DNA from 2 places in the Agrobacterium sp. O3.4 genome. Region 2 is predicted to be linked to the other one. Evidence: riboswitches for the same ligand, from Rfam matches in the RefSeq annotation. Region 2 holds a riboswitch; the other holds the start of a gene.
The links. A riboswitch is a leader RNA that binds a small molecule or an ion and turns the genes downstream of it on or off. The one in region 2 is predicted to bind glycine.

Region 1: linked by a shared signal. The riboswitch ahead of M0412_RS25810 (D-amino acid dehydrogenase) and the one ahead of gcvT (glycine cleavage system aminomethyltransferase GcvT) in region 2 are both predicted to bind glycine.

The regions. Positions count from the first base shown of each region.
Region 1 is NZ_JALPZP010000011.1:12,923-27,422, reverse strand. Features, by position in the region: gene M0412_RS25810 (D-amino acid dehydrogenase) at 1-1,219, opposite strand, end outside; glycine riboswitch at 1,345-1,433, opposite strand; gene M0412_RS25805 (D-2-hydroxyacid dehydrogenase) at 1,548-2,528, shown strand; gene M0412_RS25800 (heme-binding protein) at 2,545-2,970, shown strand; gene M0412_RS25795 (riboflavin kinase) at 3,023-3,523, shown strand; gene M0412_RS25790 (LysR family transcriptional regulator) at 3,520-4,434, shown strand; gene M0412_RS25785 (mandelate racemase/muconate lactonizing enzyme family protein) at 5,016-6,182, shown strand; gene M0412_RS25780 (LuxR C-terminal-related transcriptional regulator) at 6,179-8,890, opposite strand; gene M0412_RS25775 (branched-chain amino acid ABC transporter permease) at 9,096-9,971, shown strand; gene M0412_RS25770 (ABC transporter substrate-binding protein) at 9,952-11,193, shown strand; gene M0412_RS25765 (branched-chain amino acid ABC transporter ATP-binding protein/permease) at 11,323-12,987, shown strand; gene M0412_RS25760 (ABC transporter ATP-binding protein) at 12,990-13,682, shown strand; gene M0412_RS25755 (amidase) at 13,708-14,500, shown strand, end outside.
Region 2 is NZ_JALPZP010000001.1:1,156,179-1,170,678, reverse strand. Features, by position in the region: gene M0412_RS05650 (MFS transporter) at 5-1,282, opposite strand; gene M0412_RS05645 (hypothetical protein) at 1,479-1,982, shown strand; gene M0412_RS05640 (endonuclease/exonuclease/phosphatase family protein) at 2,012-2,815, opposite strand; gene M0412_RS05635 (fasciclin domain-containing protein) at 3,003-3,560, opposite strand; gene gcvP (aminomethyl-transferring glycine dehydrogenase) at 3,778-6,642, opposite strand; gene gcvH (glycine cleavage system protein GcvH) at 6,642-7,004, opposite strand; gene gcvT (glycine cleavage system aminomethyltransferase GcvT) at 7,032-8,171, opposite strand; glycine riboswitch at 8,324-8,411, opposite strand; gene M0412_RS05615 (DUF3008 family protein) at 8,536-8,721, opposite strand; gene M0412_RS05610 (hypothetical protein) at 8,896-9,276, shown strand; gene M0412_RS05605 (copper chaperone PCu(A)C) at 9,366-10,346, shown strand; gene M0412_RS05600 (hypothetical protein) at 10,571-10,891, opposite strand; gene crcB (fluoride efflux transporter CrcB) at 11,094-11,471, shown strand; gene M0412_RS05590 (RluA family pseudouridine synthase) at 11,538-12,527, shown strand; gene M0412_RS05585 (HAD family hydrolase) at 12,534-13,196, shown strand; gene M0412_RS05580 (ATP12 family chaperone protein) at 13,229-14,023, shown strand; gene M0412_RS05575 (hypothetical protein) at 14,084-14,500, shown strand, end outside.

The sequences.
Region 1 (14,500 bases), on a different contig from region 2:
TCTGCTGAACCAATTCCGCAACGAGTTCCGCCGTCGCCGCTGACAGCGTCCAACCAAGATGACCGTGTCCGGTGTTGTAGAAAACGTTGGGACGGCAGCCCTTTTTTATCCGTGGCATCATGTTCGGCATCATGGGGCGAAGGCCCGCCCAAGGCACGACGCGGGATGTCGAGGCCTCTGGAAAGAGCGTGCGCACCCAATCTACCAAGGGTTTGATGCGATCATGTCTAATATCGCGATTGATACCGTTGAACTCCGCCGTACCGGCGACTCGGAACCGGTCGTTTCCAAGACGGCTCGTGACGATCTTTGCCCGGTCGTCGAGTAGGCTGACCCAGGGAGCGCCGTTCTGGCTTCGCTCGTCATCGAGATGAACCGTGATCGAGTAGCCTTTTACCGGATAGACATTTATTCGATCGCCGAGCATCCCAGCGATTTTCCTGCTGCCGACGCCAGCACATACAACCACGCCGTCAGCCGTCAGGACGTTGCTTGAGCTTCCAGGGTTTTCGGCAGGCTTCCAGTAAACAGTCGTGCTTTCTCCGGATTCTACCCGTTGGATTTCCGTGTCGAAAAGGAAATTCACGCCGCGTTTCATACATGCCTTGGCAAGGCCGCGCGTGAATTTGTGGATGTCTCCTGTGGAATCCGACGGCGTAAAGAAGCCGCCGTAGAAATTACCGACCAACGCGGGTTCGATCGCCTTGATTTCCTCTTGCGATACGGATCTCCGGTCCAGGCCGCCCTCGGTCAGCATCGCGTTCACCTTGCCGGCATAATCAAAGCTCGGTTTGTCATAGTAGACATGGAGGATGCCCCGCTTTTCGAGGTCGAACTCAATCTTCTCGCGATCGGCTATTTCGAACATGTGCTGACGCGCAGCGATTGCGAGCCGCGTAGTCTCGATCGTATTGGTGCGATATCCGCCTATGCCCCCCACAAATTCCCCCATCCAGGAATATTTGTGCCAGCTCGGGGTAGGGTTCATGAGAAGCGGCGCGTCGCTTTTGAGCATCCATTTGATGCCTTTCAAGACCGTAGACCAATGATTCCAGACCTCAGCATTGCTTGCAGAAAGCTGTCCGCCATTGGCAAACGAGGTCTCCATCGCGGGATAACGATTGCGGTCGATAACGGTAACGTCGAAACCGCGGCGTGAAAGCGCGTAAGCAGTTGTCACGCCGGTAATACCGGCGCCTAATACAGCGATATGGGGCACTTTTGTCTCCAACAGTTGGTGCCGGGGCTTCGCCAGCCCCATAGCCCCCAATCTGTCTTTTTACCTGAGAGCTTTTCCCCACGGGGGTCCCCTTCGGTGGACGCGAGCGCCTCTCTCCAGATCGTTCAAACTGTGCAGTCTTGGTTGCCTGAGAGTTTCCTGGGGGGTTGCTCCTTCGGCGTGGCGTCGGTGCCATCTCTCCTGCACGGCCTTCGAACACCCTTAGGGTACTCACATGTTTGGATCTTGCGCAAGTCCTTCGTATCGGAAATTATTAAATTGGCACACAAATTGCATCTACATAACAAATAACCTTAAAGGATTGATTATGCGTGATTTTTCCGTATACGTGGAAAACGCCGTGCCGCCCGGGTCCCCCTACTTCGTCTCGGAACCCGCTGTTCTCAAGGCTTTAGGAGCGGTAGCGGGATTTGCAGAAGTGCGATCATTCAACGCTCAATTTCCCGACTACCAGGCGCTAGAAGCCGCAGACTATTTCGTCGGCTCCGGATTCGATACCGCGCGCCTCAAAGTCCACGGCAAGCGCCTGCGTGTGGTTCATTGCACAAGTGCTGGCGTCGAGAAGTATATGCCGCTCGACTGGCTTCCGAACGGAGCGGTCCTGACAAACAGCAGCGGCGTACACGCGAAGAAGGGCGGCGCTTTCGGCTTAATGACCGTTCTCATGTTGTGCGAGGGCGTGCCGCGACACATTCAAAATCAGCGGCTCCATCGCTGGGACAATCGCCTCGCGACGGGGATCGATACGAAGACCATAGTCTTCGTAGGTTTTGGAGCGCTCGGCACCGCGATTGCGGACCGTTTGCGCCCGTTCGGCCCGCGGATTGTAGCAGTCACCCGTTCAGGTAAGACCAGTCCATCGGCCGATGAGGTATTCACCGTCGCAGATCTTGACCAGGCGCTTACCCTGGCCGACTGCCTTGTCGTCAGCTGCCCTCTCACTGCCTCGACCAAGGGGCTCATCGGTGAAAAGCAACTGGCCCTGATGAAACCAGGCGCGTCTTTGTTCAACATCGCGCGAGGTCCTCTCGTCGATACGGGGCCCCTCATCAGGGCGCTCGTCGATGGCCGTCTGAGCGGTGCTGCGCTGGACGTCTTCGACGAGGAACCCCTGTCGGCCGACAGTCAGCTGTGGGATGTACCCAACCTGATCATCTTCCCGCATATTTCCTGTGACGACGCCGACGGATACGTCGACCGTTGCCTTTCGATCTTCGCTGACAACATTGGCAGGGACCTGCGTGGCGAACCCTTACGGAATCGTGTCGATGCGACCGCAGGATACTAACCCCTAGGAGAATATGATGACCGATTCCTATCTCGAAGCACTTGTCCTATCGCACGCAGGTGCGTTGGACGCTTTGGCTGCGGCGGTTTCGAAAGCCGCGGAAATCTCGGTTCCGCAGTGCATTTGTATCGTTGACGCCAGCGGCGAGACGATCGCCAGTCTCCGTATGGACGGAGCAAAATACCTAAGCATGCAGACAGCGAAGGCTAAGGCCCGCACATCGGCGTCCATCCGCAATAAGACAGGCGGCATGACACCCGAATTCAGCATTGCCGCCGGAATTGCCACTGGCGGCGGCGTCACAAATCTGCCCGGCGGTCTGCCGATCAAGTTCAGCGGCAAGCTGGCGGGTGCAATAGGAGTGGGCTCCGGCACTGGAGATCAGGACATCGAAGTCGGCAGGGCTGCTCTTGCGGCTATAGGGGCCGACCCCGTCGAATGAACCGTCGCGCGGGCCGGGTGTCTACCGCCCCGCGCGTTCGAAGGAGGCGAACATGCTTGCACTTGAAGAAACGGACTTGCTGGTTCCCGAAGAATGCGCCCACCACCATGGATACGCAACCACCCTCGCAGAACAGGTGGAAGTTCGAGGTGTGGTCGTTCATGGCGCTAAGCTCGGACGTGCAATCGGCTTCCCGACGGCGAACATGAAGCTGGGCGGATGCTGTAGGCTCGCGCCAGGGATTTATGCGGTGCGATTTCGGGATGGCTTCGGAACCGTTCGCAATGGTGTCGCCAGCTTTGGCCGGCGGCCGACAGTCGTCGACGACGGCGAGTTGCTATTGGAGACGTATGTCCTCGATTACGCCGGCGATCTTTACGGCCAGACATGTCAGGTGACATTCATCGAGTATTTGCGTCCCGAGACAAAGTTCGACGGTCTTGAGGCAATGGTCCAGCAGATCGATCTGGACGTGGTGATGGCCAGGGAGGTTCTGCGGAAAAGAAAAATCTCGCTGGGGGATGAGATTACGGCACGGGGCCGCAAAAAATGAAATATCACCAGATCGAGGCATTCTACCAAGTGATGTTGACTGGCAGCATCTCGAAGGCCGCGAAGAATCTCGGTCGCACTCAACCTGCCGTGAGTATGACGATAGCGACACTTGAAGAGCAGCTGACAACCACGCTGTTTGACCGACACGCAGGACGAATATCACCGCGCGCCGAGGCAGAGGTGCTATTCCAGCAGGTGAGCCCGGTGATGGCTCAATTGAACGACATACGTCACCATTTCGGCCGCCTTACCTCAATCGAGGTACCAAGGATATCGATCATATCCTCCGGGAATGCGGGAACCCACCTTGTTCCAACCGCAATTTCCAAGATTGCGGCTGGGGGACAGCAGTTTCGTCTCATGATCGGGACCTCTGCCTCCATCGTATCGGAGATGGAAAACCAACTTCACGACATCGCGTTGACCGATGAGGGGGCGTTCGAAGTGTTGACGAATTCACCGCTGTTCGAGGTCGAGGTCTTCAACATTCCCGTTTACGCCGTCTCGCCACGCGGTCTGATCTCGACGCAAGGCGATACCCTGCTGACTGAGGAGATCAAAGGCTACAACGTCTGTACGCTTTACGAGGAGAATCGATCCAGTCGACAGATTCGGTCGAAAATCGCGCCCCCCAAGGTGGAATTTTCCAACTTCTTCCCGATGGCATGTTTTGCCATTTCGAACGGCGGCGTTGCGGTGGTCGACAATATCACGTGCGGCGCTATGAGAGCACTCACCAACGGGAGCCTGGATGTCGTATACCACCGGATATCCGACGCATCTCCGTCCCACTACTATCTGATCCGTCCGAAATATCGACCGAGGTCGAAAGTGGCGGACAAATGCTACGGCAGCCTCAAGACGGCCTTGCTGTCATACGAGGACATCTCCCGACCCGATCGGACCTAAAGCTCTCCGCGCGCCTGGTCATAAGCTTCACTCATGGAGGCATAAAACCTTCGGTTTTGCTGTCGATTTCGCAATGCGGGATGACTGTAGTGCGCTCGGCGGCGCACTTGTGCGGATTGACGCAGCAAGAGCCTCGCTGCCCCACAAAACTCGTTGACGGGCCGGGATTCGGACACAGTCACCATCTGGGCAACAACCATGAAAATCTTTAAACACATAGCGTCGGCGGCACTCTCCGCTGCGATGTCCGTCGGCGTGTCCTTCTCCGCCTCGGCCTGCCCTTTCATCGATCCAGGAGAAAGGCGTCTTCACGGTCGCGACTGAAACGGCCGACGCGCCGTTCGATTTCGTCCAGGACGGTAAGATCGTCGGTTACACTCCGGACGTGATCCCCATAAGTGCCGCTGATATCCCCATAAGAACTTCAATTTTGCGAAAGTTCCGATGTTGGGTGATGAATTGGTTGCCGCCGGAGCAGGCGAGCAGACAGGGGCGAAAGCCTCTTCTGGACATGAGCGTTCCGATTAAATCTCAGTATCCAAGCCAAGGTATCTCGATACCTTGCACGAAGGAGTGCAGCCATGCGTGTAACTAATATCCGGGCGTACCGGATCCCGACCGGCGGTGTGCGCCCGGTGCTTGTCGAAGTCGTAACGGATGAGGGAGTTTCCGGTTGGGGCGAAGCTGCCGTGGCATACGGCCTCGGTGCTCGCGGTGCAGCCGGCATGGTCGCCGACTATGCCGCGCGCGTTATCGGTGCGGACCCGAACTATCCCCGCCATGTCTATCACGCGATCTACGACAACTCTTTCTGGACCAAGGGCGGCGGCGCGATCGCCTTCGCTGCGGTAAGCGCGATCGACCAGGCGCTTTGGGATATCAAGGGCAAGGCTGCAGGCGTCCCAGTCTATGACTTCTTCGGAGGCCGCTTCCAGGACACCGCACCGGTCTATGCGAACGGCTGGAACTACCATTGCAATGACGCCACCGAGTGGGCCAAGGCCGCCGAGCGCCCGCTCAAGGATGGCTACAAGATGCTCAAGAGCTATCCTCTTGCAACGCAACAGCCGGGCCGTACGCTGACCCACGTCCAGCGCCGCTCGCTTTCCGCCGACGAGTTCAAGCGCGCTATCGATCGTATTCGCCTTCTCAAGGATGTCGTCGGTGATCAGGCCGAACTGCTCATCGATCTTTCAGGTGGCGTCAATAACGACCAACTGGTTCGAATCCTCGACGTCTGCGAAGAGCTCAAGGTCTCCTGGGTCGAGGAGCCCCTTGACGCATTCAACCTCGCGGGCCTCAAAAACTTGGCCGCTCGATACAAGTTCCCGATCGCCGCCGGCGAACGCGTCTATACCCGCAACGGTTTCAAGAACCTCCTGGATTCCGGCGCTATCGACGTTGTCATGCCGGACGTTGGCAATTGCGGGGGCGTGTTCGAACTGGTCCAGATCGCAGCGATGGCAGAGGCATACAACGCACGAATGTCTCCTCATAACTGCGCGTCGTCTCTCTGTACGGCCGCTACGCTTCAGGTCTGGGCCGCTTGCGCCAATGCAATGGACCTCGAAATCTATCCTTACCTGCCGGAGTCCCAGGGCTACGTTCAGGTTCTGAAGAATGCTCCCGAAGACCGCATCAAAAACGGCTTACTGGAAGTCGGATCCGATCCGGGCCTCGGCGCGGACGTCGATACCGAACGCCTCAAGCCATATTGCTGCTACGACTACCTCGAAGAAGCCGCTTAATGAAAAACATCCTCGGTCTCGGGGCGACCAGCGTCGTCCCGAGGTCCAGGATGACCGAGCGCCGCCTGACTTACCGAGACAACTTCGGTCCGATTCCTGACCTTCAATTTCTTGAAGACCGTCTTTAGATGCCACTTCACGGTTTCGAGGCCAATTTTGAGATCCGATGCGATTTCCTTGTTGGTCATACCGTGCTGCACACGACTAACCACCTCGCGTTCCCGCAGTGTCAAGGATGATGTCCCGAACGGTTCATTGTATCCATGTTGGCGCTCGACCTGAACCGTTGCCAGAGCAGCTGCCAGCCTGTGGAGATAATCCGTCGAAACTCGCTTGCTGTTATGGTTCTGCAAGAAGGCGATTACTGATTGCGTCAGTGTGATTGCCCCTGCACCGCAGTCAATGAACGGGCGGATGACATCTCCAATCTCGCTTTGCGCAAGAAGGCTGGTCATCAATTCCATTGCCACGCCACGTCTGCCTATCGCTAGTAACGAAACGGCGTACTCGATCCCCGCTTCCAACTCGGCTGGCTTGTCCCAAGCGAAGCTATGCATCTGAAGCTGGAAAATTTCAGCTGCCTGATGAGGCTTGTTCTCAGCGATGAGGAGCCGAGCCTCGCACATTCTTAGCAGTCGCCAGCCGTAAGATGTCGGCGACCTGTCCGTCGGTGGCCGGGCCTGAACCATACCTCGGAAACCCGTCATGAGAGTACGGGCTTGTGCTAGTCGAGATTGGAGTAAATTGAGCCTTATCTGTTCAGCGATGCAAACGGTTCTAAGGCGCAGCCAGTCTCGCTTTCGACCTACCGCGTCCCCGCGTTCAAGAAGTTGAGATGCCGATTTCCAGTCGCCGCGCGAGACCATGATGCGTACCAAAGTCAGATAGCAGGCGATCAGACCTTCAACAAAGCATGTTTGCTCAATGAGATCGAGGTGACCTGAAAGCAGCGACTCCGCTTCGAATAGATCGTTGCGCTGGTAGCGCACGAAGGCCAGCAGGCTGGCTGCCAGTACAGCAGGCGCGGTATCGCTCCCAGTGACCCTCTGCGCCAGGTCAAGCGCCTGCCGGAGCCGTGGTTCTGCCTCGTCGAGCCTATTCTCGGCCACGTCGCACAGAGCCAGCAGGCAGGTTCTGCAAACGACTGAGAAGGACAGCGCCGGTTGGTCAGCTTCGCTGGGCAATGGCTGCAGAGAATCGCGGGCGAGAGCGATGTTGCCGCCCATCAAGTGCCCATGAATCGTGGCATTGCCCACCACAAGAACAGACCAAGCCTGTGAAACGGAATTACGAAATTCATCAGCGAGAGCCAGTAACGTGGTGCCGTCATCCGACATATAAGCGATGAAGATCAACAGGCTTTTCCGATAGTCGGATAGCTCGTCGATAGCGGGATCGGACGGTGACGCCGCAAGCAGATTTTCGATCATGCCTGCGATCGACCTCGCGTCGTCCAGTCTCAAGCTGAGAGCATAAGCCGTGCCCGCGGCTGCCAGCAACGCGCCATCTCCCATCAGTTGGCCCACAGAAATCTGCCCCAGCCAGCCGAGCACCATGGAAAGATTGCCTTTCGCGACTTCTTCGAGCGCGCATCGTCGAGCCCATTCCAGCGCCTGAAGTGTATTTCCGGCTGAGAAGGCATGCTGTACGGCGAGTTGCCAGTTACCGTTTTGCGCGAACCACGCGCTGGCGTGGGCATTCCGCAGCTTTCCGTCTTCGTTTAGCCTTTCGTCCAAATAGGTCCGCAAGTACTGGCGAAACTGTGGATGAAGCACGAACCGCGTGCCGCCTTCATCGATGCAATTCGCGAATAGTTCACCAGACCGCAGCCGGCGAAAGAGATCTTCGATGCCTGCAGCGCCGGCCACGGTCCTACACACAGGTAAGCTCAGTTCATCGAGCATGGATGTGCGGGCCAATAGAGCTAGCTGTTGCGGTGTAAGGTCAGTTTCCACGCATTCCGCAAAAAACTCTGCAAACTCTGCGGGCAATTGTGCAAGGGCTGCCAAGGCGTCCTTAGTTCGTTTGTAGCGACCAAGCATCGTCGCGGTCATTCTCAACCCGGCCGGCCAACCGCGCGTGATGGCGGTAATGAATTCATGGTCAACGAGATCTATCGCAGCCGGATGTTTAGTATGCAGAAATCGCACCAATTCTTCCGGATCGTAGCGCAGTTGCTCATGGGAAAGTTCGAGCAGTTGGTTTGCGACACGTAGATTGGCAATCGGTATCCGGGGACGCCTTCGGCCGGAAATGACGGTGCGCAGGTGATCCGGCCCATTATCGATGAGGTGGGAAATCACTTCATCCACCCCTTCACCGCTGTCGAGACTGTAATTGTCGAACATGAGCCAAACCCGTTCCGGCAGGAGCGACATTCTCTCGATCAACGCATCGAGGCTCGCGCGCCAAGAACGCGGGTCGGCAAGCTCTTCACCGAGGATTGCCTGTTGCAACAAGCGAGAGAGCGACGATGGATCATTGTCGCGCTGGTCAAGCTCCATCCAGGCGACACGTTCTCCCTGAGTTAGCAGGACTTCACGCCATTGCCGTAATGTGACGGTTTTTCCGTAGCCAGCGGGCGCAGTGACGATTGTGACGCGCGTGCTGGATGCCGTCGTCAGGAACTGCTTTAGCCGCGGGCGCGCCATCTCTTTGAAGTTGATCGCGCGCGGTGCCAGTTTCGTGTGAGGAACCGCCGTCATCATTACCTCCCACTTCGCTTGTAGGCGTCTCTAGCGCCTGATCTAGATCCCCCCGCGCACCGTGGTCCGTTGTTTCAGGGCGCGTCTACCTCACGTCACCTATTACCTCATCTCACCCCCCCATTCGAGGGGGGGATAGCCCTTTCTAACGGTGATAGCGTTTTGAGCACGGCAAGAGGGATGGTTTGCTGGTGGGGTGGAGCACGTGTTGCTGCAGTTGATACTGGATTTTTTTTGGGCATTCTCGGCGCTGGCGCTCATCTCCCTAAGCCTCGGGCTGATTATGGGGGAGCTCAAAATTGTCAACATCGCCCAAGGGGACATGGTAATGGTCGGCGCGTATTGCATGTACGCGATGCGCGACATGCCGTTCTTGGCGGCGCTCGGGTCGACCGTCGTCATTGGCCTCTGCCTGGGCTTTATCCTTGAACGCTTTGTGCTGCGTTGGGTCTATCACCAAGGCTTCATCGCAACGTTGCTTGCGACGTGGGGGATCGGGCTGGTCCTGCAGCAACTTGTTTCAGTCGCCTTCTCCATATCCCAGAAGGGCGTCGACATGCCGGTCACGACGTCGGTCGAGGTTCTAGGTGTCACCTATCCGCTCTATCGTTTGCTTGCCGGCGCGGGGATGCTGACGATAGTCGGTCTTGTCATTCTTCTGGTCTATAAGACAAATATCGGACTGCGGATTCGCGCCTCCATCGACAATGTGGAAATGGCGTCGGTTTTCGGGATAGCGCCGCAACATGTTTTCACGCTCGTCTTCGCGATCGCGTCGGCCATGGCGCTGCTTGCGGGTGCTCTGGTTGCTCCAACGCTTTCGATCACCCCCACAATGGGATTGAGCTTCATCGCTCCGGCATTCTTTAGCGTCTTGATCGCACGGGAGGGGTCCATCCTCGGCCCAATCATCGGAGCCTCCATTGTTCAATTGCTGCTCATCATTCTGAGATGGCAATTCCAGGTGACGATCGCAGACGGAATCCTTTTTGCGCTGCTTGTGATCATCGTGACCGTCTGGCCGCGCGGAATAGCATGGAAATTCAAAAAAAGGGGAACATCACATGGAACTCAGCAAACTTGATATGATGGGCTCGAGAACTCTCTCTCGGCGTGGACTGTTGAAGGGAGCTTTCGGCGCCGCTGTGACGGCGGGCATTGGAGGAGCATGGACGGGACCGTCCCTCGCCAGCGGGTTCACGGCAGACCGCTCTTTCAAGATTGGCTTTATCGCCCCGCTCACTGGTCCGATTTCTCCCGAAGGTGAGGCGATGCGGCGTGGACTGGAACTCGGGCTGGCCAAGATCAATGCTTTGGGCGGTTTGGGCGGGAAGCCGGTCGAGATGGTCACCCAAGATAACCAGTCCCAGCCGTCCATGGCCAGCATGCTCGCCAAGAAGTTCATTCAGCAAGAAAAGGTAGATCTGATTGTTGGCACGGTAACCTACGATGAGACTACCGCGGTCCGAGGGATCGCCTCGATTTATGGCACACCCTTCGTTCAGTTAGAGGCGGGTAACTATGCAGCTGCCGGCAACAAGGCAGACAGCTGCGGCGGAAGCATGATTCCGCTTGGCGAAACCGTGCCGCAGATGGTCGATCCAATCATCCCGTTTATGACTAGTCGCTTCGGTAAGAAGTGGGCCTTCGTGGGCAGCGACTATCAGTTCCCGCGGGACTATACGGATTATGCCAAGGTGAAGCTCGTCGCAGCCGGTGGCATGGTCGTGGCAGAAGAATTTGCTCCATTGGGTACCGCAGACTGGTCGAGCGTCGTATCGAAGCTCAAGGCGGCCGCGCCCGACGTCGTGCTCTCCAGCGTTGTCGGCGGCGATGCGATCGCCTTCATCAAGGCTGCAGATAGCCTAGGCCTTCTAGCCAAGACAAAGATTACTGGAATTTCACTGCAGCCCGAATTTTATCCGGCACTGGGCAGTGCCGTTGATGGCCAGTTCACGGTGGCGAGATATACACCCGAAATCAACAACGAACGTAATGCCGAGTTCATCCGGGAGTATAAGAAGGCCCACGGCGATGGGCCAATACCGTCGGTCGCGTCAGCAGCGTTCGACTGCTGGAACTTTATCAGAGCGGCAGTTCAACGCGCCGGATCATTTGATGCAGATAAGGTTCTTAGCGCATTTGACGACCTCGAGGTGCAGTCGATCCTCAGCGAGGATGCGCTCAAGGCTGCCCCAGCATCTCGGGCGGTCGACTACCCCATGTATGTCTGCGAAATCCTCCCGGGGGGAACTTGGAAGATCGCTGAGAGTGCGGGCGTGCTGCCTTCAGGGCTGACCTGCTGATCGGCAAAGGAATTCAGTGAATTGTGCGAGCCGGTTCGGACGCACATCAGTGCGATATCCCACCCAGTCAATTGCCGGTCGTTCGAGTGTAATCGGGTAGATGAATTGGTCACCATGATGCCTAAACTAATGTCCAACGGGGGCTATGCTGCCGTGCTTGGGGCTTCGATGCTTGCCTTGGTCCCTTTTCTAATGGGCCCATTTCAGGTCGAGCTCGTGGCCTTGGCGTTGTTGTACGGTCTTTTTGCTTTCGGACTTGACATCGCATGGGGGCGAGCAGGCATCGTATCCATCGGTCAAGCGATCTTCTTCGGTTGCGGCGCCTATGGTGTCGGGTTGGCAGCCAAGTTTGGCATCTGGACTGGTTGGGGCTTTGTCGGCGCGATTTCGGTGTCCTGCGTCATTGCAGCCGCCGTGGGAGGAGCCGGGTTGCGGCGCGCTTCCAGCCCCTCGACAATGGCCGTGCTGACGCTGGCATTGGCTTTGCTCGCCGAGAAGGCAGCCATAACCTGGGTTGGCGTGACAGGTGGTAGCAACGGTCTGTTCGTCGCCCCACCCAGTGACACAAATATGTATTATTGGAGTACGCTTGGGGTCATCGCGTCGGTGGTTCTCCTCACCAAGTCATGCATCCTCGACCGCAGGCTTGGCAACCGCCTTACCGCGATCAGGCTTAACGAGCAGCGCGCCGAACATCTGGGTATCGAGATTCATTCGACTCGCGTTATCGCCTTCGTGACCGGCGCCGCCATTGCGGCGCTTGCAGGAGCGATGGCAGCCCCTCTCATCACCACCATCACTCCCGACAGAGTCGGCATCCTGTTGTCGACGCAGGCACTCGTTTGGGTGGCACTGGGCGGCAGGGGAACCTTGGTTGGACCCTTCGCTGGCGCTCTTCTTGCGGTCTACGGCCAGGACGCCCTGGCGGGTTCCGTTGGGGACTATTATCTCCTCATCCTCGGCGTCCTTTTCGTGCTCAGCGTCCTGTTCATGCCACGCGGGATCGTCGGCTTGTTTGAAAAAGGCGAGCATGTCGCTCCGGTCAAGCCACAAGACATGGGCAAGCCCGGGTTAGCTAAGGACACGGGTACAGCCGGTATTAGCCTTGAGACGCGCGATCTTGTTGTCTCTCTGGGTGGATCGACCATCATCAACAAACTCGACCTTTCTATCCGGGCTTCCGAGATCGTTTGCGTTATCGGTCCGAACGGCGCAGGCAAGAGTACCATGCTCAATGCTGTCTCCGGGCTCCTGCCATCGAGCGGCGGTTCGATCCTGTTGAAGGACAGGAACGTGACTGAAACGTCGTCGAGCACCAGAGTTCGACTCGGGCTGTCACGCACATTTCAGGTGCCAAGCTTGTTTCCGGAACTCACCGTAGGTGACCACATGATCCTTGCGCGGCAAGAGGGAGGCGCGAGCGAGGTGCAGCCGGAGCGTTACCGGAGACTGGAGAAAACCCGTTGGGACGTGCCGGTGGGAAAGCTGTCCCTTGGCGAACGCCGTATGCTCGAAATCGCCATGGCTTTGGCAAGACGACCAGATGTGCTTCTGCTTGATGAGCCGGCGGCCGGGCTCGCTCGCAATGAATCCGAACTGGTCGTCGACGACCTGAAAGAGCTACGACAAAAAACCGGCTGCGCGATTGTTTGCGTCGAACACGACATGGAACTGGTGCGGAAGCTTGCAGACAGGGTCATCTGTCTGCACCAGGGCCGGATATTGAAAGAGGGCACAATGGACCAGGTTGCCGCAGATCCTGAAGTTCGGCGCTCCTATCTCGGACAGAGGTGACAATGTTGCTCGATATCAAGGGTCTCTCAGGAGGCTATAAGGACATAGAGATTGTCAGTGAGGTGTCGTTCACGTTGCGCGAAGGCGAAACTCTTGCGCTGCTCGGGCGCAACGGAACAGGCAAAACGACACTCCTCAGGACGATTATGGGTCTCGCCGACCGAAGCCGCGGAACTATCTCAATTGACGGCGTTCCTTTGCCACCACGGTCGCCCGCAAGCTTGGCCAGGGCCGGAGTCACGTTCATCCCAGACACCCGCGGCGTCTTTCCACGCTTGACTGTCGGCGAGAACCTTCGCTTGGCCAGGATGAACGCATATCGGCCCTGCATGCTAGACGTCTTCTCCTACTTTCCTGACCTGGTGCGGCGGTCCGATCAGCTCGCTGGGACACTTTCTGGCGGCCTCCAGCAGCAGGTTGCGATTTCCCGCGCATTGATGACGGGTGCCCGGCTGATCATTATCGACGAACTCACGCAGGGACTGCAGCCATCAATTGTCGAGCTGCTTGTCGAGGTGCTTGTCTCGGTCTCGGCCCAGCAGGGCATAGCCCTTCTTCTCGTCGATCAAAATCCGAAACTGGCCATGAGCATCTGCAGGCGGGTCATGGTTTTGGATCATGGTCGTCTGGCGATCTCGGGCAACTCCTCAGAGCTTTTGGCAGATAACCGGCTGACGGACCTCCTCGTCGTCTGAATCTTGAAAAGAAATGGAGCTTAACGTGAATCCCATCGGTGCCGGAACAAGATCGGGTGTATTCCAAACAGCGACCGAGATGCTGAGCCAAATGCGCAGCGGAGCGATAAGCGCGGTCGAATTGCTCGACCAGCATCTCGATCAGGTGCGTGCCGTGAACCCCGAGATCAATGCCATCGTGGCCATCGACGAGGAAAGAGCTAGGCTCGAGGCGAGATTGGCAGACGAGGCGCGCGGACGTGGCGAGGACAAGGGCATCCTTCAAGGACTGCCTATGACAATAAAGGACGTATTCAGCGTCGCTGGTATGCCCGTAACCGGAGGTCTGCCGCATCTGTCTGGCTACATGCCAGAGAGTGACTCGGAGGTCGTCACCGCTCTTCGCAACGCTGGCGCTGTCATATTCGGTAAGTCGAACGTGCCGGAAGGCGCGGGTGATCATCAGTCCTACAATCCGATCTATGGCACCACCAACAATCCTTGGAATCTTTCCAGAACGCCCGGTGGATCGTCAGGCGGGGCCGCAGCCGCGCTTGCTGCGGGCATGACGCCTCTTGAGATCGGCAGCGACGTCGGCGGCTCGATACGATGCCCAGCGCATTTCTGCGGCGTCTACGGTCACAAATCCAGTTACGGCGTGGTGCCCGTGCAAGGCCACGTGCCGCCTGGCCCAAATACTCTGCGCAAAGCCGAAATGCTGGTCGCAGGACCGATGGCACGCGATCCCTACGATCTGGACCTTCTGTTCGACGTCATCTCGCGACCGGCGGAACGTTCGCGAACTGCCAGCCATTGGCCCCTTCCGGAACCCCGACACC
Region 2 (14,500 bases):
GTAGCTATCGAGAAACGCTGTCATCATCCTGTTTCGGTGCGATTTCATTGCGATAGAGAACGAACAGTCCGATGGCAATCGCCGCGATGCCGCCGCCGACGAGATGCGATAGCGAATAACCACCCTTCGTCACCAGCCAGCCTGCCACGACATTGCTGAATGATGCGCCAATGCCCTGAACCATCATGACGCTGGCAAGGCCGACGTTAAAACGGCCGGTCCCCTTCAAGATTCTTTCCACCGCGACAGGTGTAACGATGCCGAGCAGACCGGCGCCAACGCCGTCAAGAAACTGCACCGGAAAAACGACCCAGAAATCCGTAAAGGCCGAAGCGAGAAGGCCGCGTATGGGCAGGGCGACGAGCGCGATGATAAACACCGTCGAAAGACCGAAACGGCGTATCAGCCACGGCGCCATTGCAGCGACGAAAATCATCGCGAATTGCGCGACGCCGGTGATGATGGCTGTGGTGCGGAAGGGCGTTTGCAGTTCGATGGCGAAATCCTGTGCGATCAATCGACCCATGGGCGCGTTGCCAAAATGGAAGACGAGCAGAATGATGGCGAGAAAGATCAGCCCGCGTTCGTGCAGCAGAACCCTTATTCCGGATGGCCCGGGCTCTCCCTTGTCTTCGGCAAGACCACGCGCAGCCTTGTGATCTATCCTGTCAGGATCAATCGCCGCCGTCGCGACCAGAGCGCCTGCAGCGGTCAGCAGCATCAGGCCAATAATCCCATTCATGCCGAAGAACGTGACGACCACATAAGTCGCAAAAAGCGACGCGAAATTGCCGCCGTGGTTCCAGAATTCGTTGCGCGAGATCTGATGGGAAAACAGGCGCTCGCCGACAAGACCCAGTGTGAGGCCGGCAAGTGCTGGACCGACCACGGCGCCGACGACCGCCGTCATGATCTGCCCGGTCCAGACGATCCAGGCATCCGGAAAGATCAGCGTGATCAGCGCGCCGATGGTCACGAGAACGACAGGGATGGCAATCAGCATCCTCTTCCATGTTGTGCCATCAACAAGGGCACCGCAGAGCGGTGTCGCAAGCAGACCGACAAGGCCACCCACCGTGGCGATCATGCCCAGCGAGAGCGAAGACCAGCCCTTTGTCGCCAGAAATGCATCCAGAAACGGACCGAGACCGTCGCGGGCATCGGCGAGGAAAAAGTTCAATGCTGCAAGGGCAAAAAGCGTGCGGTCTGAGATGCCACCGCTGCGCGGCAGACCGCCCGAAGGAAGACCACCATGCGGAGTCGAAACGCCAATAGTCGTCATGAAATACGCTCCGAAAAACATGCGCGAGTAATGGGAAATTGATCAAGGCTGGCGAGAAACAGCTGTGTCTGCATTTGGTTGCATCAGTGAGAGATAAACATAAAACTCTCGACATTTTTGATCGCCGCAGAATAGGCTGAAGGAACGTTTGACCGTATTGTCGAGTTAGTCTCCGTGGAAAAACGGATTACTCGCCATGAAAACCCATGCTTTAGCACTTCTATTTTCGGCTGTATTGCTCGGTGGCCAGCCCGCACATGCGGATGAACGCGCATTCCTCTCATCGCTGAAAGGCACATGGGCCGGCAAGGGGACCGTGATTACGCGGATCGGTACTCCGCCGATCAATGTAAGTTGTACGCTGAATTCCAATGCCGGGGCATCATCGCTCAACATGTCCGGCACGTGCCGCGGCCTTCTTGTGGTAAGGCGCGCTATCGCGGCTGATCTTTCAGAAAAGGGCGGACGCTACAGCGGGGCTTATACTGGCCCGTCTGGCCGACCATCGGCCCTTTCCGGCACAAGGCGAGGAAACGCAATCAACCTGACGGTCCGCTGGAACCGCGACATAAACGGCGACCGGGTTGCCGCCATGACCATCGAAAAGATTGGAGCCAACGGACTGCGGCTGCGCACCACCGATAAGGACGGCAGAACCGGCAAGACGGTGGTGACGAGCGACATCCGGCTGGTGCGCTGACGAGCGGCGATAATGTAGCGCCAGCTTGTCTATCTGAATTCAAGCAGCAGCGGGCAATGATCCGAAACCTCCGGCTGCGTCACAACGTCGAAACGGTCGATCTTCACAGCCGGATTGACCAGCATGTAATCCGCATAACGGTTCTGCTTGGTGTAATGCGAAGTCCGCGTGTCGTTAAAGCCGCGCGTCGTGACCAACTCCGTGAGATCGAGTTCTCTCAGAACGGCAAAAGTCTCGCTGTCGGGCAAAACACTGAAGTCGCCGCAGACGATAATCCGGTCACCCGCCTCGGCGATATTTCTGACCAGCTGGACGAGGCGCTTCGCCTGGGCCAGACGCGCGGGGCTGTCGTGTTTGCCTTCGGGGTCTCGCAGGCCGTGCATGTGGGCGATGACGGCGGGCTGGCCGGTTGTGAAATCGAAAATACGAATGGCATGGGCGGTCCGCGATCTCGGGTGGTCGCCATATCCATCGGCTGAAAAGGTGCCGTGAACGAAACCCTGCGCCTGCGCGACAATGGCAATGGATCTACGCACGAAGGTCGCCAGCCCCCATTGCGACGGGTATCGTATGTCACCGTCCCAGAGATCACCCTGCGCTGCCGGGCAGAAAACCGCCAAGTGATCGGGCAGGGCGTCTGCGATATCCCGCAGGAAATTCGCCCTCTGCGGCAGGTCTATGCCGTGATCGCGATAGGACAGCCAGTCCTGCGTGGCATCAGGCTTATGCACCACTTCCTGCAGACACAGGATATCGGGATCGGAAGAGGAGAGATAGGGAACAAGCTCGTCATGGAGCTTCCCGCCCCAGCCGTTCAGGCAGATCAGACGCATTTACACTCCATCGCCGCGGAATTGCATGATCCCGTTTAGCATGGAACCGCTGGCGATCAATCCGTCCCGCGATTTCGGGGTGTGGGGATGTCGTCGCCCTGATGACAAAGGCCCGGATGTTTCCGGGCCTTTGATGCAGGTTCAAGCCAAATGCTTTATTCGGAGATTTTGTGTCAGGCAGCGCTGACTACATCTTCGGCAGCAACACCTTGTCGATGACATGAATGACGCCATTGGATTGCTTGACGTCGGCGATGGTTACATGGGCAACCGTACCATTCTCGTCTGTCAATGTGATTTTGCCCATGCTTTCCTTGGCCTTGAGCACACAGCCGCCGACGGTCTTCACGTCATGTTCACCCTTGTCGTCCTTGATCATCTTTTCGATGGCCGGTGACAGTGCATTGGCGGCAACGACGTGGCAGGTCAGTACTTTGACCAGCTTCTCCTTGTTCTCGGGCTTCAGAAGATCGTCGACCGCACCCTTCGGGAGGGCAGCGAAAGCTTCGTTGGTCGGCGCAAACACCGTGAACGGACCTTTTCCTTGCAGTGTTTCGACAAGCCCGGCTGCCTTCACCGCTGCGACAAGCGTTGTGTGGTCTTTCGAGTTCATCGCATTTTCAACGATATTCTTGTCCTCGAACATTGCGGCGCCGCCAACTTTGGGGTTCGCCGCGTAAGCGGAAACCATGCCGATGGAAAGAGCTGCGGCCAGCGTCAGGGCACGAACAGAAACGTTGTACATCGTTATTCCTCCTTGGTGACTTCCAAACCCCGAAAGGCAGTTCTTCCGGTGGCCGCTATCGGTCATCCGTAGCGATAAAAGAGACGAAAGCCGTTTCCCCGAAGTTTCGAGGCGAGCCAGGAAAAATGATAAATAATTGATTTCAAGAATGATTATTTATGCGCCGACATAAAAAAGCCCGGAGCGATCCGGGCTTTTGTCTTGAGCGAAACGAAGTTTACTCAGCCGCTTCGGCATAATCCTCCATCGGCGGGCAGGTGCAGATGAGGTTGCGGTCACCATAGACATTGTCGATGCGGTTGACCGGCGACCAGTATTTGTCGATGCGGAAGGCGCCGGGCGGGAAGCAACCCTTTTCGCGGCTATAGGGACGGTCCCATTCGCCGACGAGGTCTTCCACCGTGTGCGGCGCGTTCTTCAGCGGATTGTTGAGCTTGTCCGCACGGCCTTCCTCGATATCGCGGGCTTCCTCGCGGATCGCCAGCATGGCATCGCAGAAACGGTCGATTTCCGCCTTGGTCTCGGATTCCGTCGGCTCGATCATCAGCGTGCCGGCAACCGGCCAGCTCATGGTCGGAGCGTGGAAACCGCAATCGACGAGGCGCTTCGCCACATCGTCTACCGTCACACCGCAGCTGTCTGCAAGCGGGCGGGTGTCGATGATGCATTCATGCGCCACGCGACCGGTCTCGGACTTGTAGAGCACGTCGTAAGCGCCCTTCAGCCGTTCGGCGATATAGTTGGCGTTGAGGATCGCCACCTTGGTCGCCTGCGTCAGCCCTTCGCCGCCCATCATCAGGCAATAGCTCCAGGAAATCGGCAGGATCGACGGCGAACCGAAAGGAGCTGCAGACACCGCACCCTCACGACCGTCCGTCGCCGGATGGCCGGGCAGGTGAGGCGCCAGGTGCGCCTTGACGCCGATCGGGCCCATGCCTGGACCGCCGCCGCCATGCGGAATGCAGAAGGTCTTGTGCAGGTTGAGATGCGAAACATCAGAACCGATATCGCCGGGACGGGCAAGGCCAACCATGGCGTTCATGTTGGCACCGTCGAGATAGACCTGACCGCCTTGGCTGTGGGTGATCTCGCAAATCTCGCGAACCGTCTCCTCGAATACGCCGTGAGTGGACGGATAGGTGATCATGCAGCACGAGAGGTTTTCCGCATACTGCTCTGCTTTTGCACGGAAATCATCGACATCGATGTCACCGTTATCCCGCACCTTCACCGGCACTACCTTCATGCCGACCATCTGCGCCGAGGCAGGGTTTGTGCCATGCGCCGAGGTTGGAATGAGGCAGACATCGCGATGTGTGTCGCCATTGGCAAGGTGGTAGTTGCGGATGGTCAAAAGCCCGGCATACTCGCCTTGCGCACCGGAATTCGGCTGCATGGAGAAGGCATCGTAACCGGTGACCGAGCACAGTTTTTCGGAGAGATCGTCGATCATCTCCTTGTAACCCAACGCCTGATTGGCCGGTACGAAGGGGTGGATGTCGGAAAATTCCGGCCAGGTGATCGGTAGCATTTCCGCCGTAGCGTTCAGTTTCATGGTGCAGGAACCGAGCGGGATCATCGAACGGTCGAGCGCCAGATCGCGGTCCGAAAGACGGCGGATGTAACGGGTCATCTCGCTTTCAGCGCGGTTCATGTGGAAGATCGGATGCGTCATGTACTGGCTGGTGCGCAGCAGTTCCTTCGGCAGACGATAGTCCGGCTCGAAATCCGAGATCGAGAAATTGCCGCCAAAAGCACGCCAGACGGCCTCAAGCGTTGCCGGGCGGGTACGCTCGTCAAGGCTCATGCCGATCTTGGTCGCGCCGACCTTGCGCAGGTTCACACCTTCCGCCACGGCCGAGCGCAGGATAACGCCCTGCATGTGGCCGACTTCGACGGTGATCGTGTCGAAGAAGGTTTCCGGCTCGATGGTGTAGCCAAGCTTTTCCAGTCCCTTGGCCATCAGCACGGCCTTCTGGTGGGTCTGCTGGGCAATCGCCTTGATGCCTTGCGGGCCATGGAAGACGCCATACATCGAAGCCATGACGGCAAGCAGCACCTGCGCGGTGCAAATGTTCGACGTCGCCTTTTCGCGGCGGATGTGCTGTTCGCGGGTCTGTAGCGACAGGCGGTAGGCGCGGTTGCCGCGCGCATCGACGGAAACGCCGACCAGACGGCCGGGCATGGAGCGCTTATGCGCGTCCTTGACGGCCATGTAAGCCGCATGCGGACCACCATAACCGACCGGAACGCCGAAACGCTGCGAGGTGCCGATGGCGATGTCTGCGCCCATTTCGCCGGGAGATTTCAGAAGCGTCAGCGCCAGAAGATCGGCGGCGACGGCGGCAATCGCGCCTGTCTGGTGCAGACGGGAAATCAGGCCGGAGAAATCGCTGACATGACCGTGGGTGCCGGGATACTGGAAGATCGCGCCGAACACGTCGACCGGATCGAGATCGGTGAAGGGATTGCCGATAATCACCTTCCAGCCGAGCGGGGCCGCGCGGGTCTCGATCAGCGCGATGGTCTGCGGATGGCAATTGGCGTCCACGAAGAAAGCGGTCGCCTTGGACTTGGCGACGCGCTGGCACATGGCCATGGCTTCGGCAGCGGCAGTCGCTTCATCGAGCAGTGATGCATTGGCGACATCAAGGCCGGTGAGATCGCAGACCATGGTCTGGTAGTTCAGCAGCGCCTCAAGGCGGCCTTGGCTGATTTCCGGCTGGTAGGGCGTATAGGCCGTGTACCAGGCCGGGTTTTCCAGAATGTTGCGCTGGATGACCGGCGGCGTGATGGTGCCATAATAGCCCTGGCCGATCAGCGAGGTCAGGACCTGGTTCTTGTTGGCCGTCTCGCGAAGACGATCCAGCGCCTCGCGTTCGGTCAGCGCCGCACCCCAGGTGAGCGGCACCTTCTGGCGGATGGAGGCGGGAACGGTGGCGTCGATGAGCGCGTCGAGGCTCTTATAGCCGACGACCTTCAACATCTCTGCCATTTCCGACGGCGACGGCCCGATGTGACGCCGGTTGGCGAAATCATAGGGCTGATAGTCGGTGAAATGGAATTCGGTGGGCGTCGTCATTACGCGATCAGCTCCTTGTAGGCTGCTTCGTCGAGCAGCGTATCGGCATCCGCCACGTTGGAAAGCTTCAGCTTGAAGAACCAGCCGGCACCCTGCGGATCGGAATTGACCAGCGAGGGATCGTCAACGATCGCCTGGTTGATTTCGACCACTTCGCCATCCAGTGGACAATAGACGTCGGAGGCAGCCTTGACGGATTCAACGGTTGCAGCATCGCCATCCTTGGCAAAGGTTGCGCCCACTTCCGGCAGTTCGACGAAGACGAGATCGCCGAGCTGTTCAGCGGCGTGGCTGGTAATGCCGACGGTGGCGATATCGCCTTCGAACTTCAGCCATTCGTGTTCTGCGGTAAATTTCAGCATCGTGTTCTCTCCGGAGATGGGATGAAATTATCGTTTATAGGTGGGCTTGATGAAGGGCAGGGCAGCGACGGCAACGGGCAGGTATTTGCCACGCACTTCGGCGAAGATCGCCGTGCCGGGTGTCGCGTAGGACACGGGCACATACCCCATGGCAACAGGGCCTTCGACCGAAGGGCCAAAACCGCCAGAGGTGACTTCGCCGATCTCCGTCTTGCCTTCGGCATCCGCGAAAAGCTTCGAATGGCCACGCACCGGCGCCTTGCCCTCGGGCTTCAGACCGACGCGGCGGCGCGAGGTGCCATCCTTGAGTTCGCCGAGAATGCGCTCCGCCCCCGGAAAACCGCCTTCGCGATCACCACCGGCGCGGCGCGCCTTCTGGATTGCCCATTCAAGCGAGGCTTCGATGGGTGACGTCGTGGTATCGATGTCGTTGCCATAAAGACAAAGGCCGGCTTCGAGACGCAGACTGTCGCGCGCGCCAAGCCCGATGGCTTCGCAATCGGGATGTTCGAGCAGGGCTTTGGCGATTTCCTCCGCCTTGCCGGCGGGTACGGAGATTTCAAAACCGTCCTCACCGGAATAGCCGGAACGGGAAACGATGCAGGGCACGTCATGCAGCGGCACTTCCTGCACATCCATGAACTTCATTTCGGACACGCCAGCCCACAGTTCCGCCAGCACCTCTTCGGCGCGTGGTCCCTGCAGCGCGATCAGCGCCCGGTCGTCAAGAAGGGTGATATCGCAGGCGTCGGAAAGATGCGCCTTCATATGAGCAACATCGGCGTCCTTGCAGGCCGCATTGACGACGACGAAAAGATGGTCGCCGCGATTGGTGACCATCAGGTCATCGAGGATGTGGCCGTTGTCGTCGGTGAAGAAGCCATAACGCTGGCGGCCTTCCTTGAGGCCAAGAATATCGACCGGCACAAGCGTCTCAAGCGCGCGTGCGGCATCGGCATTGTCGCCGGACTTAGCCTTCACAATCACCTGTCCCATATGGGAGACGTCGAACAGACCGGCGGAGGTGCGCGTCTGAAGGTGTTCCTTCAGCACACCGGCCGGATATTGCACCGGCATGTCGTAACCGGCAAACGGCACCATGCGGGCACCGAGCGAAACATGCAGGGAATGGAGCGGCGTGGTTTTAAGCTCGGCGGTATCGTCCAAGGACGCCTCCAGGGTTGCGCGAAATATCGCGCGGGCTCAGGTCATGGCGCAAACGCACCGGTTCAAGAGCCCCCTCTGTCCTTGTCGCCTGAGATTGTTATCCCTTCGGCGAGCCGTCCTTTAGATCAAGGTGGCTTCTCTCCAGAGTTCCGTCGTCACCGCTGGTCCTTTTGCCTGAGAGTTTCCGGGGCGGTTGCTCCTTCGGCACCGCAGTGACGCGGCTTCTCCCAACGATGATGCGACGCTCATTATCTTCGAAGCCCCGCTGTTGGCAAGGACCAAATGACGCATCTGAACAGATTCTTGCTCCATCTGCGCCATCGGCAGCGCAAGATGCGTTCAACAGTCGGAATGTCAGGCAATATTAGTCAGATTTTTTCTCCGGCAAGCCCTTGCGTTTCGTCGAGGCGAAATCCTCAAGTTCCTTTTCTGTCATGGACTTCTCCATGCTTTTTGAAGCACCTTGTAAACTGGATTTCTTGATGTCGCCGCGTTTTGCGGCCAGTGCTGCACCCGCCGCTTTCTGCTGGGCTTTCGATTTGGCTGGCATGTCTGCCTCCTCTGAAACGATTGTTCCAGCAGGGAAATGCCGCCTTGCGACGATTGTTCCCTTGCGAGACGTCAAGCATGCGGCAAAATTCCCCTTTGAAATCGACGGGAAAGCGGGATATCGCATGAGGTCATGGATGCAAATCGAAACCGACGACTGACAGGGATGGAGAGAATGCTTCGCATTTTCTGCGCGGCCTTGATGTTGTCGCTCGGTTTTGCCCACAAGCCCGTGCTGGCCGCAGCGCCGACGGTGTCTCTGGACGAGAGCTACCGGCTGCCGGACGGCACCTTTGCGGAAATCTGCCTTGGCCACGGCGATGGCGTCAACGTCTCCCATGGCAAGGACGATCCGGCCCATTCCGGCGATGCCATGCTGTTTTGCGAGGCCTGCCTGCTGGCCTCGTCCATTCTTCTGCCGATACCTGATACCGAAGGCTGGCTGAAGACCGAATTCTCCTGGCTCGACAATCGCCTGAGCGCAAATTGGAGCTTCCGCTCTGTCCTGACGATTGAGAAACCCGCAGCGCGTGGGCCTCCATCCCTGTCCGCCTGATTTTTCGTTTTACGGGATCATCGCCGCCTGCTGGCGGCACGGAGCGACTGCCACGGCCCTTAAGGGATGCAGTCGAAGGGACAAAAGACATGAAGACCACCAAAATCATCACCTGCACATTGTTCGTCGCCTCGGTTTCGACCGCGCAGGCTTTCGCCCACGCCACTTTCGTTGACGGCTCGGCTGAACAGGAAAGCACCGTTGTTGCCGCGCTGCAGGTGCCGCACGGCTGTGACGGCGGACTTGCCACGACAGAAGTGCAGATCAAGCTGCCGGAAGGCTTCATTTCCGCCAAGCCGCAGCCCAAGGCCGGCTGGGAGCTGGAAGTCATCAAGGGTGACTACCAGAAGGCCTACAAGAACCACGGCAAGGAAATCAAAAGCGGCCCGGTCGAAATCCGCTGGAAGGGGGGCAATCTGCCGGATGAATTTTACGACACCTTCGCCGTACAGGGCAAAATCTCCGGCATCGAAGCCGGACAGGACCTGCCCTTCAAGGTAACGCAGCTTTGTGGCGACAAGGGTAAGGTTTCCTGGGACGAGGTGGCGGCAGCCGGTGTCGATCCGCACTCGCTGAAAAGCCCCGCCCCAACCATTCGCGTTGCCGCAAAGGCGGCCCATGCTGCCGGCGGCCATGATCATGGCGCCATGGATATGGATGTCGTGAAGGCCGGCAGCCTTGAGGTTTCCGGCGGTGCGACCAAGGCCATGCTGCCGGGCCAGCCAGTGGGAGGCGGCTACGTGACGATCAAGAACGCCGGCACCAGCGACGACAAGCTGATCGGCGTCGAATCCTCCACTTCCGGTCGTGCCGAAATCCACGAGATGGCTATGGTCAACGACGTCATGAAGATGCGCAAGCTGGATGACGGCATCGTCATTCCCGCCGGCCAGACCGTGGAACTGAAACCCGGCGGCCTGCACATGATGTTCTTCGACGTGAAGAAGCCCTTTGCCGAAGGCGACAAAGTGCCGGTAACGTTGATCTTCGAAAAGGCCGGCAAGGTCGAGATCGTACTCTCCGCCGCCAGCGCGGCCAAGGGTAACGGCGGCGACCACCAGCACAATTGATCAATAAAGAACGGCTACCGGAACGCGTGACAGGTCCGGTAGCCGCAAGCTTTTTTATTATTGTATCTCGTTTCTAGCGCCGTGGCGGAAAAGGCGTGATGGCCGTCGCCTCCGTGATTTTTCCGGCATTCGGTTGAAAATATTTAGAAAATCATCCTGACGCCAGCCTGAATGCCGAAGGCCTGTCGATCGCGCACCTGTATTCAGACATAAAATTAAAATATTCAGATATCAGTCTGATTTAAATTGTTATTTTCAGATCGAGTTTTGGTGTTGTTTTCCTCATAGGCTTCCACAGCCTGTTCGAGCGTCGCCTGCGGTTCATGGCGCTGGCTGGCGGCGGTGAGGAAATAGAGGGTGAGCGCCGGCGGCTTGATGGCGGTCATCAGGGCTCGCAGCTGGAAATCGTCGCCATGTTCGGCCTTGCGCGCCAGTTCGTGAATGGCCTCTTCGACCTCGCTCTTGCGCGGCACGCGCTGCGATGGCTTGACGGCTTCCAGCGCATAGGCTGCCGTATTCGCAGAAACGGAAAGAACCTGTGTCATTCAACCTCCGGCCATCTTCGCGACCCTTGAAAATTGGAGAATACCATCCGCGTCTTGTTGGAAGGCTAAATCACGGGGCTGCAATTTAATCGTATTTTAGTGGACGCAAGCGGCGGGCAGAGGACTTTCGCCTGCGATTATGATGGTCTAAAACTGCGTCGGACTGCCCGGTCCGGCCATTTCCTCCGGAGACATAATCCCCATGGTGAATATCGCTCTTGTCGCCGTCGGCGGCGCAATCGGTTCCGTTTTTCGTTATCTGGTCGGCGTCTGGAGCGTTCGGCTGGCGGGGGTGAATTTTCCCTGGGGAACGCTGGCGGTCAATGTGGTCGGATCGTTCCTGATCGGTCTTCTGGTCGAACTGGTGGCGCGGCGATTGAATGCCTCGATGGAAATGCGTCTGTTTCTCGTCACCGGCGTGCTTGGCGGCTTCACGACATTTTCGTCATTCTCGCTTGATGCGGTAACACTTTTCGAACGCGGCGCGCTCGGCCTTTCGGCCGTTTACATCCTTGCAAGCCTTGTGGTTTCCATCGCTGCGGTTTTTGCCGGGCTGGCCTTGGGCCGCAGTTTGTTCTAAAGGCTTGATCCAAACGGCGCGCCGACGAACAGAGCGCGCGATCAAGACAGAAAGACTGGAAATTTCATGGCAGGTATCGAGCATATCAAGGTCGAGGCCGACGAGGCCGGTATGCGCCTGGATCGCTGGTTCAAGATTCATTATCCGGGCCTTGGTTTCGGCCAATTGCAGAAGCTGCTGCGTTCCGGCCAGGTGCGCGTGGATGGCGGCCGGGTGAAGACGGATGCGCGGGTGCAGCCGGGGCAGATGGTGCGCGTGCCGCCGGTTGATTCCGACCTGAAGGTCAAAACCGGCCCGATTGGCTCCAGGGACCTCAAACATTCGGAAGACGCCGAACTTCTGGCGCGCATGCTGCTGCATGAAGACGACAAGGTTTTCGTTTTCAACAAGCCGGCCGGCATTGCCGTGCAGGGCGGTTCCGGCGTCAACCGTCATATTGACGGGCTTCTGGAAGCATGGACGAGCCCGAAGGGTGAAAAGCCGCGTCTGGTGCACCGTCTGGACCGCGATACGTCAGGCGTGCTGGTGGTTGCCCGCACAAGAGGTGCGGCGCAGAAGCTGACGGCCGCCTTCCGTGAGCGCGATACCAAGAAAACTTACTGGGCGCTGGTCAAGGGCGTGCCGCGCAAACATCAGGACAAGATTTCCACCTGGCTGGTTAAAGAGCAGACGATGGATGGCGACCGCATGCGCATCGCCAAACACGGCGAGGAGGGGGCCGATCACGCCATTTCCTATTACCGTGTCATCGATACAGCCGCGCAGAACCTCGCCTGGCTGGAAATGGAACCCTATACCGGCCGTACCCACCAGCTTCGCGTTCATGCGTTGCATATGGGACATCCGATCATCGGCGATCCCAAATATTACATCGACGATCCGAACTGGGATTTCCCGGGCGGCATCCAGAAGCGCCTGCACCTGCATGCGCGCCATATCGACATACCGCACCCTAATGGCGGCCGCCTTCGGGTCAGCGCGCCTTTGCCGCCGCATATGGTGCAGACTTGGAACCTGCTCGGCCTCGACGTGGCCGATGGCGATAGGGAAGATTGATATCAGATGAAACTGGTTCTTTTCGATTGCGACGGCACGCTGGTGGACAGCGCCGGCCTTATCCATGCCGTGATGGCCGACACGTTTGCCGATTTCGGAAAGCCGCGTCCGGATATCTCGCAGACCAAGGCGATCATCGGCCTGACGCTCGATATCGCCATAGCCCGCATGCTCGGCAAGACGCATGTGGATGACGAGGCGCTTGCGATGACGGCGCGTTATCGTGAAATCTATCACCCGATCCGGGAGCGCCCGGGCATGATCGAACCGCTTTTCGACGGCATCGCGCCTTTGATTGACACGCTTTCGAAACGGGATGACGTGCTGATCGGCGCCGTCACCGGCAAGGGTCGGCGCGGGCTGACCCATATTCTCGAAACCCACGGTTTTACGGATCACTTCATCGTTTCGCGCACGGCGGATGATTGCCCGTCCAAGCCGCATCCGGCCATGGTGATGGAATGCTGCCATGAAACCGGCATGGTTCCGGCCGACACTGTCGTCATCGGCGATGCGATCTATGACATGCAGATGGCCAAAGCCGCTGGCGCAAAAGCCATCGGTGTTGCCTGGGGTTATGCCTCGGTCGACGATCTCTGGAAGGCCGGCGCCGATGCCGTCGTCAGCCACCCGCGTGAAATCCCGGCCTATGTTCCGGCCGACATTTGAATAATCTTCTACCTGACTGATGAGGACGTGCCATGCGTGATCTCCTGAACGACCTTTCGGAGGGCCTGAGCCACCCCGACCCGATCCTGCGTGCGCAAATCCAGATGCAGAAGCCTTTGCCGAAGCGGTTCTACAAGGACGTGACCGTCGCTGATGTGGAGGAGGGCGGTTTCACCATCCATCTTGATGGCAAGCCGCTGCGCACGCCCGCCAAGAAGCCGCTGATCGTGCCGACGAAGGCGCTCGCAGGCCTGCTTCGCGACGAGTGGGATGCGCAGAAAGAAGTGGTGAACCCGGTGGTCATGCCGGTGTCTCGGCACGTGAACACCGCCATTGATGGCATCGCCAGCGACACCCAGGCGGTTTTCGAAGACATCCTGCGTTTCTCGTCCTCCGATCTCCTGTGTTATCGCGCCGGCGATCCCGAAGCACTGGTTCAACGTCAGACTGACCATTGGGATCCGGTGCTCGACTGGGCCGCCAATGTGCTTGGCGCCCGCTTTATTCTCGTCGAAGGTGTCATGCACCGTGACCAGCCGCGCGAAGCCATCGCTGCCTTCGCGGTGACGCTGCGGAAATACGATGCGCCGATCGCACTTGCTGCTCTTCACACCATGACGTCATTGACCGGCTCCGCCATTCTGGCCCTTGCACTGGCGGAAGGCGAGCTGACTCTTGAGGAGACCTGGGCGCTTGCCCATCTCGACGAGGACTGGACCGCCGAACAATGGGGTGAGGATGAGGAGGCGCTGGAACGCCGCGCCGTCAGGCTCATCGATATGCGCGCGGCACTCCATGTTCTGGAGTCGCTGAAGAGCGCCTCTTAACGGTTTTCTAACCCTGATGATCGAATATGCGGTTACCTCACGTTAGGGGAGCCGCTGATCATGAACACCACGCTGAAACGCCTTGGCATTGTTTTGCTGGCGTGTTTCACGCTCATGTCTTTCAGGCTGGAACCGGAAGCGACCAATGCCGACCGGTTGCTTTACGATGTGCGCGGCGCATTCGTCGCCGCACGCCCGGATGTCGCACCGGCGCTGATGCAATCCATCCATGCTCAGGTACAGAGTGCTATCAGGACGACGGCGCGTGGCGAGACCAGACCACGCGTTGTGCTGACCATCCGTCTCACATCCGTCACGCGCGCGCCGTTCCTGTTCGGGGAGCGCGCCTCGGCCAAGGTGATCGTCCGCGCTGCGGCCGTGGCAACCGGCGAGGTGATCGCCGAGGCCAAATTCACCGCCACCGTTGTCAGCTTCGACAATCAGTCCATCGAGCAGGAACTTGCCTATGGCGTCGCT